3 regions of the Clostridium sp. HBUAS56017 genome follow, and region 3 is predicted to be linked to each of the others. Evidence: riboswitches for the same ligand, from Rfam matches in the RefSeq annotation. Region 3 holds a riboswitch; each other region holds the start of a gene.
What was found. Region 3 has a riboswitch for cobalamin ahead of cbiD (cobalt-precorrin-5B (C(1))-methyltransferase CbiD). Riboswitches for the same ligand answer to the same signal wherever they lie in the genome.

Region 1 (5,237 bases), on a different contig from region 3:
ACAAGAAGAAGTATCAACATTTTGTGCTGCACTGCTAGTAGCTGAATTGTTTGATTTTTTATGACTCATAACATTATCCCTCCTAATCAACTTCATTATTATTTTTACCACTAGGCAAATATAAATCCTATGAAAAGTTTATTTTTTTTGTAAAATTACTCCATAAGTTTTGCCATTATACTTATTCGTCTATTTCATTGCTTTCTGTTCTTTTTCCAGACTTTCTATTCTCTTTTGGATTATGGCCACCTTCATTAGCCGTAGAACTTCCACCAGCTTGTATTCTTTGTTGTTTTCTAGTTTTTCTATTTGTCATAATATTCTCCCTCCTAATCAATTTCATTATTATTATTACCTATGATTGTAATATCAATGCTATAAAAACTTACTCAACTTCCCTGAAAACTACAATTCCTGTTAATCCACTTTTGGGTTTCTACATTATTGTTATAAATGTAATATTTTACACAATCATTTATATGCTCACCATTTTCTGAACTAGTTCCATGATCTGATGTTACTATAAGGGATGTATCTTTTTTTAAGTTTCTTATTAAATATCCAATTACTTCACAATCTATCTTTTTCATAAAATTCAATTTTTCATCAATATTTCTTCTATGAGCACTCTCATCTCCACCGTTGATATGTAATAAAACAAAATCATATTTAAATGATAATTCTAAAGCTGTTTTTGCCTTTATATTCAAGTCTGTATCCACATCTGCTGTGGTACCTGGCAAATCTGGTGTAAACATCTTAATTGTCCTGCCAATGCCCTTTACAATTTCTGTTTTACAAACTACTGCACCATTTATATTGTGCAAACTATAAAAGCTTGGAAATTCCTCTTTTACAGATTGTCCCCAAGGATATAAGTTGTATTTATAAATTAGTTTCATCAAAAAATTTGTAAACTCTAAGTTTTCACAACTTGGTAATATCTCTGTTATTAATTTACCTATATTCTGATGAGGTTCAAAAGTCTTTAGTGATTTACAAAACTTTCTTCCATCTCTAACTATAAGCAAATTCTTATAACTTCCCATATCAATTAACTTGAAATTACTAATTTCGCTAATGTCTTTACTTGAAACTTCGTTACTAGACACAAGTTTTCCATTTTTTATCTTTATATCATTACACCTAAGTATTAAGTCATTATCTTTAATATTTTCACCTAAAGCAATAGCTTCTAAATATGCCCTTCCTTTAGGTATTTTTTTATATGGTATTCCTAACATGTTCATTATACAAGTTAAACTATTTACTTCCATTCCTTGTGGAGTATTATTTATACTGCCAGATAATTTAATTTTTTTTATATTTTCACACACATTGTAATCAGAACTCAGCGCTCCATCGATTACAACCATTATTACTGACACCTAAACCACTCCTATCTTTTTCAAACAATCAATTAAATAAATATTATCTTTCTCCCCTTTCACTGCAATTCTAAAAAAGCCATCCCCTAAATTTTTATAGTTCCTACATGACCTTATAAGAACTCCATGTTCCTCTAGTTTAACATTTAGCTCTTTATCATTTGCTTTAAAGAAAATAAAATTTGCTTTTGAATCAAAAACCTTAAATCCAAGCTTTTTTAACTCATCAATTAAGTATTCCCTATTAACTTCTATATTTTCCTTACTCTTTTTAACATATTCCACTTCATTTAAAGCAGCAACTCCACATTTACTAGCTACAGTAGAAACACTCCAAGGTTGTCCAATTGCATTTACTTTATCTAAAATCAATTCATTTGAACATATCATATATCCAAGCCTTATTCCAGCCATGGCATAAATTTTTGTAAAAGCTTTTAATATTATGAGATTTTTATACTTATCAATAAATTTTGAAATACTATATTCCTCTTCATCTTTTAAAAAATCTATAAAACATTCATCTACAACCAAAATCACATCCTTCTCTTCACATCTTTTAACTATTTCAATCATCTCTTTTGACTTAACCGGAATACCTGTGGGATTGTTTGGATTGCAAATAAACATCATGTTAAGATCTGCTGTAATATAATCTAAAATGTCCTTTTCTATATTAAATTCTTTATTTTCTTTTAGGTCATAATATTTAATCTCTCCATCTATATATCTTATGGATTCTTCATATTCTGAAAAAGTTGGTGCTATTAATAAGGTTTTCTTTGGCTTTAATGCAAGGACTACCTTAAAAATTATATCTGCTGCACCATTGCCACAAATAATATTATCTGCTAATGTAGATTCATGCTTAGCTATAGCTTGTCTTAGTTCTCTGCATAATGGATCAGGATAATTCATATAATTATCTAGATTGTTTACTATAGCTTCCTTTACTGAGTTTGGTAACCCAAAAGGATTTATATTAGCAGAAAAGTCTACAATTATCTTAATATTTCTTTCACTATATACATCTCCACCATGAACAAGTTTTTTCAAAATACTTACCTCCCAAATAACTTTTATTATAAATACTATTATGAACAAATATCACATTTAAGTAAATAAGGAACATGAAAATAAAAAACTTCCTAATATTGACGCTTGTCTGTATTAATGCTAGAATTTATAAGACAATTTAATATCAATAGGTGCTCATCTATAATATTTTGTAGATAGAGATAATAGGGAAATGGGTGAAAGTCCCATACGGTCCCGCCGCTGTAATGGAATAGTAGTAATCAAATATATCACTGTGAATAATGGGAAGATAGATTACTATTTTGACCCCTAAGTCAGAAGACCTGCCTATTGATACGAGACTATATAAAGTTACGGAGTATAACTTTGTATAATAGAATAGAGCTTCATCTCTATTTTGTTACGCCTTTTTATACTCTCAAAGGGCGATTTTTTTTGTTTAAAAAAGGGGGAGAATTAGATGAATAAAAAAGAAAAGAGCTTTTTATTACTATCTGTAATTATATCTATAACTTTTGGAATTGGTAAAAATACAAATGCTATGCATATAATGGAGGGGTATTTGCCACCTGCATATTGTATACTTTGGAGCGCATTATGCATTCCGTTCTTATTTCTAGGTTTGATTTCAATTAAAAGAACTATTAATGAACATAGAAAAACACTTCTAATTCTAGCTATGGTTGGCGCTTACTGTTTTACACTTTCTGCACTTAAAATACCTTCTGTGTCAGGTAGTAGCTCACATCCTACTGGTACTGGTCTTGGAGCTATATTATTTGGCCCTGCTGTAATGAGTGTTGTAGGCATAATAGTTTTATTATTTCAAGCAATATTACTTGCACATGGGGGATTGACAACTTTAGGCGCAAATACCTTTTCCATGGCAATTGCTGGTCCTATATTATCTTATATAATTTATAAAGTATCACTTAAAGCAAAAATTCCTAAGATGATTGCTATATTTTTAGCTGCATCTTTAGGAGACTTATTTACTTATTGTATTACCTCTATTCAGCTAGCACTTGCTTATCCATCGGAAGTTGGTGGATTTATGGCATCTTTAATTAATTTTATGAGTATATTTGCTATTACCCAAATTCCATTAGCTATCATTGAAGGAATCTTAACTGTTATTGTTATTATGGGACTTGAAAGTTATGCAAAATCTGAACTTAAGGAGCTTGGATATTTTAATAATGGAGGCATAAATTAATGGGCAAAAAAAAGACTGTTATAATATTACTCTTAATTTGTATTCTTATTGCTTCAGTACCATTAATATTAGTTAAAAATTCTGATTTTGCTGGTTCAGATTCCTTAGCTGAGGAATCTATATCTCAAATTAATCCTTCTTATAAAGCTTGGGCATCACCTATTTTAGAACCACCTGGTTCTGAAACCGAATCATTATTATTCAGTCTTCAAGCTGCTATTGGAGCCGGTATATTAGGTTATGGATTAGGTACTTTAAGAACTCGCGCAAAACTTACAAAGGAAAATAGAAATGATAACAATAGATAAATTAGCATATAATTCAAACTTACGCCATAAAGATCCAAGTCTAAAATCTTTTTTTGCTATAAGTATTCTTTTGATTTGTGTCATAGCTCGTTCAAATATTATATCTTTAGTTACATTAGTTTTAATGGGAGCTATTACTTTGCTTTATAATAATATTTCCTTAACTTATTATTTAAAACTTTTAACTGTTCCCTTTTTATTTTTATTACTAAGTTCAGTTGCAATAATATTTAATATTACTACTTATCCATTAGATTTATTTTCATTAGAATTTGGAAGTCATTATCTAGCTATAAGTAGTAATTCTCTATTTTTTACTATAAATTTAATCCTTACAGCTATTAGTTCTATATCTTGCTTATATCTTTTAACATTAACTACGCCCTTTACAGATCTACTTAGTGTTTTTAAAAAAATTCATTGCCCTTTTATCATAATAGAGCTAATGCTATTGATTTATAGATATATTTTTGTTCTGCTAGATATTGCATTAACTATTCAAACCTCGCAAAAATCTAGATTAGGTAATAAAAACTTTAAAACCTCACTATATAGTATGAGTCAAATGCTTTCTGTCCTACTAATTAGATCTTTTAAGAAAGCTTCCACTCTTTATGATTCAATGGAATCTCGATGCTATAATGGAGAAATTCATGTATTAAATGAAACTTACGAAATATGTACAAAAGATATTTTAGTTGTAATCTTAATTGAAGTATTTATTTTAGCACTTGCTATATTAGTATAAATTCAAGGAGTAACATATTATGGATAATGTTATTATAAAAGCTGAACATCTTTGTTATACCTATGAAGATGGCTCTAAAGCACTAGATGATGTTAATATTGAAATCACAAAAGGAGAAAAGATTGCAGTTATGGGTTCTAACGGATCAGGAAAATCTACTTTTTTTCTTTGTTTAAATGGAATACACAAACCTCAATCTGGAAGCTTATTCTTTAATAATTCACCTATAAACTATTCAAGAAAAGGTCTTATTGATTTGAGAAGTAAAGTTGGAATTGTATTTCAAGATCCAGATAACCAATTATTTTCTGCAAATATATTTCAAGAAATATCCTTTGGATTATTAAATTTAGGAATTAATGAAAAAGAGGCTCGCTTAAAGGTTGAAAGTATAATTGAAGATTTAGATATCTATCCTTTTCGTTTAAAACCAACTCATAATTTAAGTGGCGGACAAAAAAAGCAAGTGTCTATAGCTGATATTTTAGTTATGGAACCAGAAGTAGTTCTGTTAGATGAACCAGCTTCAGCTTTAGATC
Region 2 (5,237 bases), on a different contig from region 3:
GCCTAAAATTATTTTATCTCTTAAGCTAAACTTATATAAATAAAAGCTTGTTCTTCCCTTTAAACCATATCCCCTTGCCTTCATTGAATCTGCCGTTTCTATAGCATTTTCTAAAGCCCATGTGATTAACATGGATAAAATCTTTACTCCGTGATTTATTCTTTCAAAGATATTTCCATTAGTAATATCTTTCCCTATTGATTTCTGTCCATTTGATATAACTTTAATTTGTGCCTTAAATCTTGGGACAAACCTTAATACCATAGCTACAATAAGAGAATTCTTTGGCATTACCCTCCCGAATAAGTACATGAATTTATCAGATGTCATAACTACATTATATGCACTAAACCATATCAATACAGAAACTAACATAATAGCTGATGCAACTCCATATATTATAGCTTCAAGAGTTATTGGATTATTATTTATATACAAAATTATTGTAGCTCCTTCATGATTAAATAATGGGTTCAAAATTGTAAGAAATATAATCATTGGCATCATGTATATGACATTAAACTTTAAGGCTTTTATTCCCTTTAAATAAACTGAATATAGCATAGATCCTATTAATGAGATTCCTAAAAAGATAGGATCCATTAAAAACATGCTAAACATTATTACAAAAAGAAAATATGTAAAATTAATTAAAGGATGCAATCTTGAAAAACTATCCATTGATTTTCTATACATAAACTTCACTACCTCAAATCATTTCCATAATCACATGTATATATAAACGCTATAGTATCTCCATTATAAACTTTCTGCTCTGATGCTGATTTCCCCAGCACTTTTCCATTATATTTGTACATCCATCCACTTTTGCTACCACAGTCTTTTTCAAACAAATTATTTATTCCTTTAATGTAACTTCCGTTCAGAGATACAGGAATTCCTGTCTTAATCAAAACATCTAACACGCTTTCACCATCATTAATTTCTATTTTTCCTAAAAAAATATTACCATTGTCTCCAAGAGTACTTTCTTTTCCCGCAGTCAAACTCTCCATATTATTCAAAACATTTTTAGCATCAATAGAAAAGTTAACATATGACTTAGTTTGTTGCGCTTCCTGCTTTGTACCATTACTTGTGCCTGTATTATTATTCCCTTGATCCATAGGTTTATTGTTTGCTGACTCTACTGAACCAGTATTTTCTGATCCATTTGAATTTTTACTAGCAGGTGTTACCGCTTTCCCTGTTTCATTAGATTCACTCTTTTGAGCCTCTTCTTTATCATTACCACTTTCATTATTTACTACTTGATTTTGTGAATTTGAATCTACGTTTTTCTCATCTGTATTTCCACTTTCATCTTGCATCACTTCTACTTTATTACTCGCCACCTCTTCAGGTGTTTGTATTTTAAGACCTCTTATTCCTAGAATTATAGCAAATAATACACATATACAAATAGCTATTACTTTCCAATATCTTCTTATCATTATAATATCACCTCAAATATTACTCTAAACTATACTTATAACTATTCAAAATAAGATCAATTCTTAAGGATAATACCATTAAGAATTGATCTCTAATTATCTAACTTCTTTTAATGATTTCTTTCTAATTACTACCATTACGCCTGTCATAACAGCCATAATAATTAATAACACATTAAAGCTTCCATTGTCTCCAGTTTTAATCTCATTTACTTCACTAGATTTTGCAGTATCACCAGCAGTTACATTAGTAGCTACACTTCTATCTTGAACTTCAATTTGTTGAACTTTAGGCTCTTCTTTTTGAGGTTCCAGTTGCTTTGCTTGTACACTAACATCTATAAGATCATATAAAGAATTTTTCCCTTCTAGTAGTCTTTCATATGATACTAAAGCATATAATAATTGTGTAGATGCAATATTATCAGGAGTTTCATCTGTACTAGAGTTTTTAAATCCCCCACCTTGCACATAATAACTAGTCATAACATCTATTAAATCCATTGTTTTTACAAATCCACTTTGAACTAAAGTAGGATTTTTCTTTAGGTTATCTAAAGCTACAACTACCTGTGCCGCTGTACATGGGCTTTCGTAAGTTTGAGAACCATATACACTTACGTAGTCACCTTTTGCTGTTTGATTATTTTTTAATATATTTAAACATGTATCAACAGCAGTTTTTACTTCTGGTCTATCATAATATTTTGCCAAAGCTTGAACTACCATAGCTGTTGTATCTATATCTGCAGTAGCTGCTGTATTATCCCAACTAAATCCACCATCTCCAGTTCTAAGTGATAACATTTTTGTAATTATAGAACTTCTTGTGTTCTTTGAATTTGCTGGAGCTTCATAATTTTTAGAATCTAAAGCTATTAATGCATATGCAAGTTCACTAACCCCATTATTTCCAAGACCTTCTCTGTTCCATATTAAATCCACTAAATTTAATCCTACCACATTCTTAGGATCTTTTCCTATTGAATTTAATGCTAACACTAATTTTTCAGCATCAGTAATTGATGTCCAATCTGACTTAGCTACATCAGAAGTAAAAGGCACGGCTTTCTTTACTTCCTCCATAATCTTACCTTCTACACTCTTGTAGTATTTATCATAATAACTAGATGGTATACTTTTCTTGGAACGAGCTATTGCAACAACACTCCACTCATTTCCATATAAGGCATCCTTTTTAACTAAATAATCTACAGTTGTATTAATCATATTTTCCAAAGTATTATTATCTACAGCAGCTTGTACTGTTTCTTTTGTTGGTATAGCAATAACTAATGATAAAATAAATATAATTGCTAAAAATCTTGATATTATTTTTTTCATTTTCCTTCCTCCTCGAAGCAAATTTTATGATTGATTTATGGCAGGTCTCCTGGCTTAAAGCATCATACCTACTTTCTTACCTTCCCAAAAATTGTTTTTCAGTGGTTTATTAAGATTTCGTAGCTTAATACAGTAGCGAGGGCTGCTAGGGATTCCGACCCTATTCCCTTTTAGTATAAAACCATATACCTTAGTTTATATATCATATAAGTTCATTGTCAACTAAAATAATTACATTTGTAACTTTATTAAAAAATAAAATTAATTTTGGCCAGATTAATTTATTTTTCATCCCACATTAACACAATATTCACTACAAATACAAAGAATATCTTTAAGTTATTTATTTATAGGAGGATATTCTTTATACGGTATACGAATTGAAACTCCAGTGTCATCAAATCCATATGGTATCCCTTCTATAGCACTTCTACCATTGAATAAATTAACTCCACTCATATAAAGTACCTTTGCCATTTCATTTGCATCTTGCAAAACAGTTCCTGTCATATATCCTTTATTTATATATTCTCTTGCCTCTGGTATAGCATCCACACCTACGATTGGAATCATCTTCTTTGGATCTCCAGTGTTAAATCCATATTTCTGTAAAGCTTTTACAGCCCCTATAGCCATGGCATCATTATTTGAAATTATAAATTCAATTTTATTTCCGTAACTTAAATATAAAGTTTGCATAAAATATTTAGCAGTATCTTCACTCCAATTACAATATACTGCTTCTAATTCATTTGTTTCTATTCCTGCATTATTTATTGTTAAAATAGAATATCTAGACCTTTCTATTGTCTCTATATTATTAGGTTCTCCTTTTAACATAATATACCCAATTTTACCATCCCCATTTTTATCTATATCTCCTTTGTTACTTTTCCATAGCCTAGTTATTATATTACCTTGTAATATACCTGCTTGACTTGGGTCTGTTCCTACAAATATAGCCCTATTATAGGATCTTATTGAATCTTTTATAGGAGGTTCCCTATTATATAATATAACAGGAACATTTTTCTGTTTAATCATATCTATAACGGTTTTTGCTTCTGTTATATCTACCAAATTTACAAATAAAATATCAATGCCTCCTTGAAGAAAATTATTTATGCTAAGATTTTGTATCTCTTGACTGTTTTTACAATCTACAAAAATAAATTCAACCTTTCCTTCATTTTCTTTTTGAATTTGTTCTAAACTTTTATGTACTTCTAAAATATATTGGTCATCAGATTTATATTCAAGAACTCCAATTTTTAAAGGAACTATTCCATTTGTATTATATACGTTCGAGACACTTTTACAAAAGTTTTGAAATATTAAAGATACTAAAATTATTAAAATAAGGCTTCCTAATATTCTATTAAAATACTTCATTTAGTTCCTCCTTAAAGATAACTATATTTAATAATTTATTTCTTAAAAAATTATTTTACATATTCCTTATATGGTATACGAATTGAAACCCCTGTATCATCAAAATTATATGCTGTTCCATCAATAGCGCTTTTTCTATTAATTAAATTTAAACCACAAGTATAGATAGCCTTTGCTGTTTCCATAACATCTTGAACAACAGTACCTGTCATGTATCCTTTTTCAATATACTCAATTGCAATTGGTATGGCATCCACACCAACAATCGGAATCATTTTATTTGGATCTCCAGTATTGTATCCATATTTTTGTAGAGTTCTAATTGCCCCTATAGCCATTGCATCATTATTTGAAATAATGGCTTCAATTTTATTTCCATAACTTAAATATACAGTATTCATGACACTTTCTGCTGTACTTCCATCCCATGAGCAAAAAACCGATGTTAATTCTTCTGTACCTATACCTTCACTATTAATAGTTAATACAGAGTATCTTGTTCTTTCAAGAGTCTCAATGTTATAAGGTTCTCCTTTTAGCATAACGTACTGAAGTTTATTATCCCTATTTTTATCGATAAGTTTCTTATTGATACTCCATAGTTTGTAAAATATTTTTCCTTGTAAAATTCCAGCTTCTGCCGCATCGGTTCCTATAAATACAGCTCGATTATATGATTTTATAGCATCTGTTGTAAGTGGTTCTCTATTATAGAAAATAATTGGTATATTTTTTTGTTTAACCATATTGATTACATTTTGTGCTGTATTAATATCTACTATATTAACTACCAAAAGATCAATACCTTCCTGAAGCAGCTTATTGATACTTGCATTTTGAACTTCTTGATTATCTTTTGCATCATAAAAAAGGAATTCAACTTTGCCCAGATTATCTCTTTGAATCTGTTCTAAACTTTTATGGATTTCCAAAATATATTGATCGCTTGATTTGTATTCCATAACTCCTATCTTTAAAGTTTTTTCCTCATTTACCTTTGATAAACACAAAGCATTTTTTTCGTTACCTTGAAAAATCACTGTTGCA
Region 3 (5,237 bases):
AGATAAAGACCCTAAAAATAGGACTCTGTATGAAGAAAATTATAATAAAGTTATAGAAAATATAGATAAGAAAATAAATAAGATGAAAGAAAATAAAAAAGATTTAGCTCAGTATAAATTTATTTCATTAGATGATAAATTAGATTATTTTTATAGAGGGATAGGTATTTCTCCTATAAAAGTTACTAATAATAAAACTATAGAAAGTGTAATTAAGGATAATAAATTAGATCCTACGAAGGTTATTGTATTAAAAGATAGAGAAACTCCCATGACTGAAGTAGGTTATAAAGTGGTTACTTTAGATAGATATGACGGAAATTCTGATGTTCAGGACTTAATTGAGAAAAACTATAAATCATTTTATGATTTAATTGAATTAAATGAGAACAAATAGTTGATTTTTGAATAATAATATTATATAATCAATCTTGTCCTAAAGGGGTATGGCTCAATTGGTAGAGTAGTGGTCTCCAAAACCATTGGTTGTGGGTTCAAGTCCTACTGCCCCTGCCACAAAGATCGTAAGCGAAATGCTTACGGTTTTTTTTTTATCTTAAAAGTATAAATTATTTTAGTATAAGCATATATAAAATCAGGGTAAATGCTAATAATAAAAAGTAATCATAACAAACTAAGTCCCATTATCAATTGATAGAAATGTTCGGAGAATTATCCTTGACTACACAAGGATAATTCGCTATTATTAGCATAAGGGTTTGTATCAAGTGAGAATTGAAGTAAAAAAATGGGAGGGCTTTTTAATGAACAATAAAACAAAAGTTGCAACTCTTTCAGTAATATCTAATTCAGTATTAATAGCAATGAAATTATTTGTAGGTATTATTACAGGTTCCGTAAGTATATTATCAGAAGCTATTCATTCATCTATGGATTTAGTAGCAGCCATAATTGCTTTTTTTTCTGTAAGGATATCGGATAGGCCAGCGGATGTAAATCATCCTTATGGACATGGAAAAGTTGAAAATATATCAGGGGTTATAGAATCCTTATTAATTTTTATAGCATCTATATGGATAATATTTGAGTCAGTAAAAAAAATTATGTATCCTAGCGAAGAAATTGAGTCTTTTGCTCTTGGATTCATTGTTATGTTTATTTCTGCTGCTGTAAATTTTGTGGTATCTAAGAAATTATATAAAGTAGCTAAACAAGAAGATTCTGTAGCATTAGAGGCTGATGCGTTACATTTAAAAACTGATGTATATACTGCTTTGGGTGTTGGTGTTGGATTATTGCTAATATGGATAACAAAGCTTAACTTCTTAGATCCTGTGGTGGCAATTTTGGTAGCCTTATTTATTTTAAAAGAAGCATTTGAACTTTTAAAGTCTGCATTTAATCCATTGTTAGACTTTAAGTTATCAGATAAAGAGATTCAAAATATTGAAGAGGCTATAAGCAAACATAGTTCAGTTTATTGTGATTTTCATAATTTAAGAACAAGAAAATCAGGAAATGTAAAGTATATTGACTTACATTTAGTTGTTCCAGAAAATATGTCTGTAAAATCAGCTCATGATATATGTGATATTATAGAAGCAGATTTAGAAAATTCCCTAAAGAATACAGAAGTTATGATACATTTAGAATCATGTACAAATCATTGTGGTGATTGTCAGTACTTAAATAAAGAACATTGCAAGCATAATTAATATTGTTATGAAGTTATTAGAAAATCGCAGGCTAATATGGATTGCGATTTTTTAGGTGTGCCAAGCATGGAGGCTCATTAATGGGAAAAAGAGTATTTGCCAAGTTTTTATAGTGGAGCATTGACAAGTGTTTTTAATAAACTTAAATTAGTATATATAGTAATTTATGAAAGGTGGGAGAATATGAAGAAAATAAAAAAAATTCTAGCTCTACTATTGATTTTAGGATTTTCACTATCAGCAGTTTCATGTGGAAAAAGTTATAAGGTAGATGAAGGTTTAGATGATATAGCAGGATCGGTAGAAACAAAAGAAAATTCAAAGGATAATCTGAAAATAAGTTATATTGATGTTGGACAAGGTGATTCAGAACTTATTCAGGTAGATGGGAAGAACATATTAATAGATGCAGGAGATAAGGATGATGATGCGTATAGCTATTTAAAATCGATAGGAGTTACAAATCTAGATTATGTAATAGCTACTCATCCTCATGATGATCATATTGGAGGTATGACAACCATTATAAATAAGATTAATATAGGTGCTTTTTATGCTCCTAAAGTAACAGCTAATACAAAGTCTTTTGAAAATATGATAGATGCACTTAAAAAGAAAAATATTCAGATGAAAGCACCTAGTGTTGGAGAAGAGGTTACTATAGAAAATGCAAAGCTAACATTTCTAGCACCAAATGGTGGTGACTATGAAGATGTAAATAATTATTCTATTGTAACTAAGTTAACATATGGGAAAAATTCATTTCTATTTATGGGAGATGCTGAGGAACTTAGTGAAAATGAAATTATGAAAAATGGCCTTGATATAAGTGCTGATGTGTTAAAGGTTGGCCATCATGGAAGCAATAGTTCCACAAGTAATAACTTTTTGAAAAATGTAAATCCAACTTATGCAGTTATAAGTGTAGGTAAAGATAATAAATATGGACATCCTACAAAAGCAACTTTAAAAAAGTTAAAATCAAAAAAAGTATTGAGAACTGACTTAAATGGAACTATAACAATATATTCTGATGGTAATAAAATATATGTTTCTCCAGATAAAAAAGTTAAAGAAGATACTAAGAGTAGCAATACAAAGAAGTAATATTCACATTGACGTAGTATAAAATCAATACTATAATCAAAGAAAAAGAATAAATTTAGTATAAACTATACTAATTAGTATGGAATACAAGTTCAGTAGATTAATAGGGAAGTTGGGTGTAAGTCCCACGCAAGTCCGTTGCTGTAAATAAGGAGTATGAGCTAATTTTTAGACCACTTTGAAAAGTTTCTTGGGAAGGTAAGTTCATATGATGATCTATAAGCCAGAATACCTGCTTGTATTTTATTCAATAACCCTGCGGTTACCGGAGTTATATGTTTAAATTTATACAAAGAGATGTGGATATACCACTTTTTTGTGATGAAATTTTAGAGAATATAGCTCTCATACATATAATGCCATTGACCTAATTAATATTAGACTTAGTCTATTATTAAAGGGCAATGGTGTTTTTTTATTCCTTAGGAAATTATATAAAATTTGAAAAGGTGGTTGGTTGAGCCACTTATTTCATAAATTAATTTTGAGTATAGGTAGTGTATAGAGATATGATAAGAGAAGATGAAAAGTACATATATAAAAATAATAAAAGATTGAAATATGGATACACAACAGGATCTTGTGCAGCAGCAGCAGCTAAAGCAGCTACTATAATGCTTTTAAGAAATAATTTAATAAACAATATTGAACTTATGACGCCTAAAGGAATGCTATTAAAATTACAAGTATTAGAGATAGAAAAATGCAAAGATTATGTAAAATGTGCTATTAAAAAAGATAGTGGAGATGATCCTGATGTTACTCATGGAATGTTAGTTTATGCTAAAGTGTCAAAAGGTACTTGTGAAAAAATAGTTATAGATGGAGGCATTGGAGTAGGAAGAGTAACAAGAAAAGGTCTAGAATGCCCAGTTGGTAGTGCAGCTATTAATAAGGTTCCATATAGCATGATTCATAATGCAGTTAAGGAGATTTGTGAGGAAAATGATTATCAAGGTGGTATAGATGTGGAGATTTCTATTCCAGAAGGTGAAAAATTAGCTGAAAAAACTTTTAATCCTAGGCTTGGCATTGTTGGAGGAATTTCTATTTTAGGAACAACAGGCATAGTTGAGCCAATGAGTGAAGCCGCTTTAATTGATACTATTAGGGTAGAAATCAAGCAGTTAGCAGCTAATGGGACAGAATATTTAGTAGTTACTCCAGGTAATTATGGTGAAAATTTTTTGCATGATAATATGAAAATTAATATAAGCAAATCTGTTAAATGTAGTAATTTTATTGGAGATACCATAGATATAGCTAATGAGTTTAATCTTAAAGGAATTTTGCTTATTGGACATATTGGCAAGCTCATTAAGCTGGCTGGAGGAATTATGAATACCCATTCTAAAAATGCAGATGCCAGAATGGAGATAATTACTGCAAATGCTCTTTTAGCAGGGGGAGAAAGTAACCTCTTAAAAAATGTTATGGAATGTATAACTACGGATGAAGCATTGGATATCCTTGAAGAGGGGAAAATTAAGAATGAGACTATGAATCTTGTAATGGAAAAGATGGATTTCTATCTGAATAAAAGAGCAGATAAAAGGCTGCTAATAGGAGCTATAATGTTTTCTAATGAACATGGTCTTCTTGGAGAAACAAGGGACGTAGAAAATATATTAGAAAAACTAAATGGGGGAGAGTAAAAAGTGATGACAGGAAAATTATATGGAGTTGGAGTAGGACCAGGAGATCCAGAACTACTTACATTAAAGGCTGTAAGAATATTAGAAAGTAGCGATATTATTGCTATTCCAAATAGCAATAAAGAGAAATGTGTGGCATATAAAATAGCAGTTCAATCTGTACCGAGTTTGGAAGAAAAAGAAATGCTTTGCATATCAATGCCTATGACAAAGGATAAGGATATATTAAAAAAGAGCCATGAAGAAGGGGCTAAAGCTATTATAGAAAAGCTTAATCAGGGAAAGAAAATCTCATTTATAACATTGGGAGACCCAACAATTTACTCTACATATCTATATATTCATAGACTTGTTTTAGGAGAAGGCTATGATACAGAGATAATAAGCGGAATTCCTTCTTTTTGTGCAGCAGCAGCTAGGATAAATGAGGGGTTAGTAGAAAATTTTGATGAACTTCATGTAATTCCAGCATCATACCAAATTAGAGATGCTCTTAGTTTGCCAGGGACGAAGGTACTTATGAAGTCAGGGAAAAAGATGAATGAGGTTAGAGAAATTCTAAAAGGCACAGAATCCGATTCGGTTATGGTTGAAAATTGTGGTATGGAAAATGAAAAAGTATATAGAGATATAAATGATATTAAAGATGATTCAAGTTATTATTCTTTAATAATAGTAAAGGAGAAATAAATGGTTAATTTTGTTGGGGCTGGTTCAGGAGCAGTAGATTTAATTACAGTTAGAGGGCAAAAGTTATTATCAGAGGCAGATGTAATTATATATGCGGGATCTTTGGTTA

Region 1: linked by a shared signal. The riboswitch ahead of FAY47_RS06160 (energy-coupling factor ABC transporter permease) and the one ahead of cbiD (cobalt-precorrin-5B (C(1))-methyltransferase CbiD) in region 3 are both predicted to bind cobalamin.
Region 2: linked by a shared signal. The riboswitch ahead of FAY47_RS08810 (prenyltransferase/squalene oxidase repeat-containing protein) and the one ahead of cbiD (cobalt-precorrin-5B (C(1))-methyltransferase CbiD) in region 3 are both predicted to bind cobalamin.

The regions. Positions count from the first base shown of each region.
Region 1 covers NZ_SULK01000004.1:211,700-216,936, forward strand. The annotation lists gene FAY47_RS21155 (hypothetical protein) at 1-69, opposite strand, end outside; gene FAY47_RS21160 (hypothetical protein) at 182-316, opposite strand; gene FAY47_RS06150 (alkaline phosphatase family protein) at 390-1,388, opposite strand; gene FAY47_RS06155 (histidinol-phosphate transaminase) at 1,389-2,444, opposite strand; cobalamin riboswitch at 2,578-2,772, shown strand; gene FAY47_RS06160 (energy-coupling factor ABC transporter permease) at 2,887-3,642, shown strand; gene FAY47_RS06165 (energy-coupling factor ABC transporter substrate-binding protein) at 3,642-3,950, shown strand; gene cbiQ (cobalt ECF transporter T component CbiQ) at 3,934-4,698, shown strand; gene FAY47_RS06175 (ATP-binding cassette domain-containing protein) at 4,718-5,237, shown strand, end outside.
Region 2 covers NZ_SULK01000008.1:78,010-83,246, reverse strand. The annotation lists gene FAY47_RS08820 (energy-coupling factor transporter transmembrane component T) at 1-696, opposite strand, end outside; gene FAY47_RS08815 (DUF4430 domain-containing protein) at 705-1,454, opposite strand; gene FAY47_RS08810 (prenyltransferase/squalene oxidase repeat-containing protein) at 1,551-2,798, opposite strand; cobalamin riboswitch at 2,820-2,999, opposite strand; gene FAY47_RS08805 (galactose ABC transporter substrate-binding protein) at 3,138-4,190, opposite strand; gene FAY47_RS08800 (galactose ABC transporter substrate-binding protein) at 4,241-5,237, opposite strand, start outside.
Region 3 covers NZ_SULK01000015.1:16,461-21,697, reverse strand. The annotation lists gene FAY47_RS13260 (zinc ABC transporter substrate-binding protein) at 1-397, shown strand, start outside; tRNA gene FAY47_RS13255 (tRNA-Trp) at 441-516, shown strand; gene FAY47_RS13250 (cation diffusion facilitator family transporter) at 765-1,676, shown strand; gene FAY47_RS13245 (MBL fold metallo-hydrolase) at 1,860-2,783, shown strand; cobalamin riboswitch at 2,855-3,038, shown strand; gene cbiD (cobalt-precorrin-5B (C(1))-methyltransferase CbiD) at 3,293-4,438, shown strand; gene cobI (precorrin-2 C(20)-methyltransferase) at 4,445-5,128, shown strand; gene cobM (precorrin-4 C(11)-methyltransferase) at 5,129-5,237, shown strand, end outside.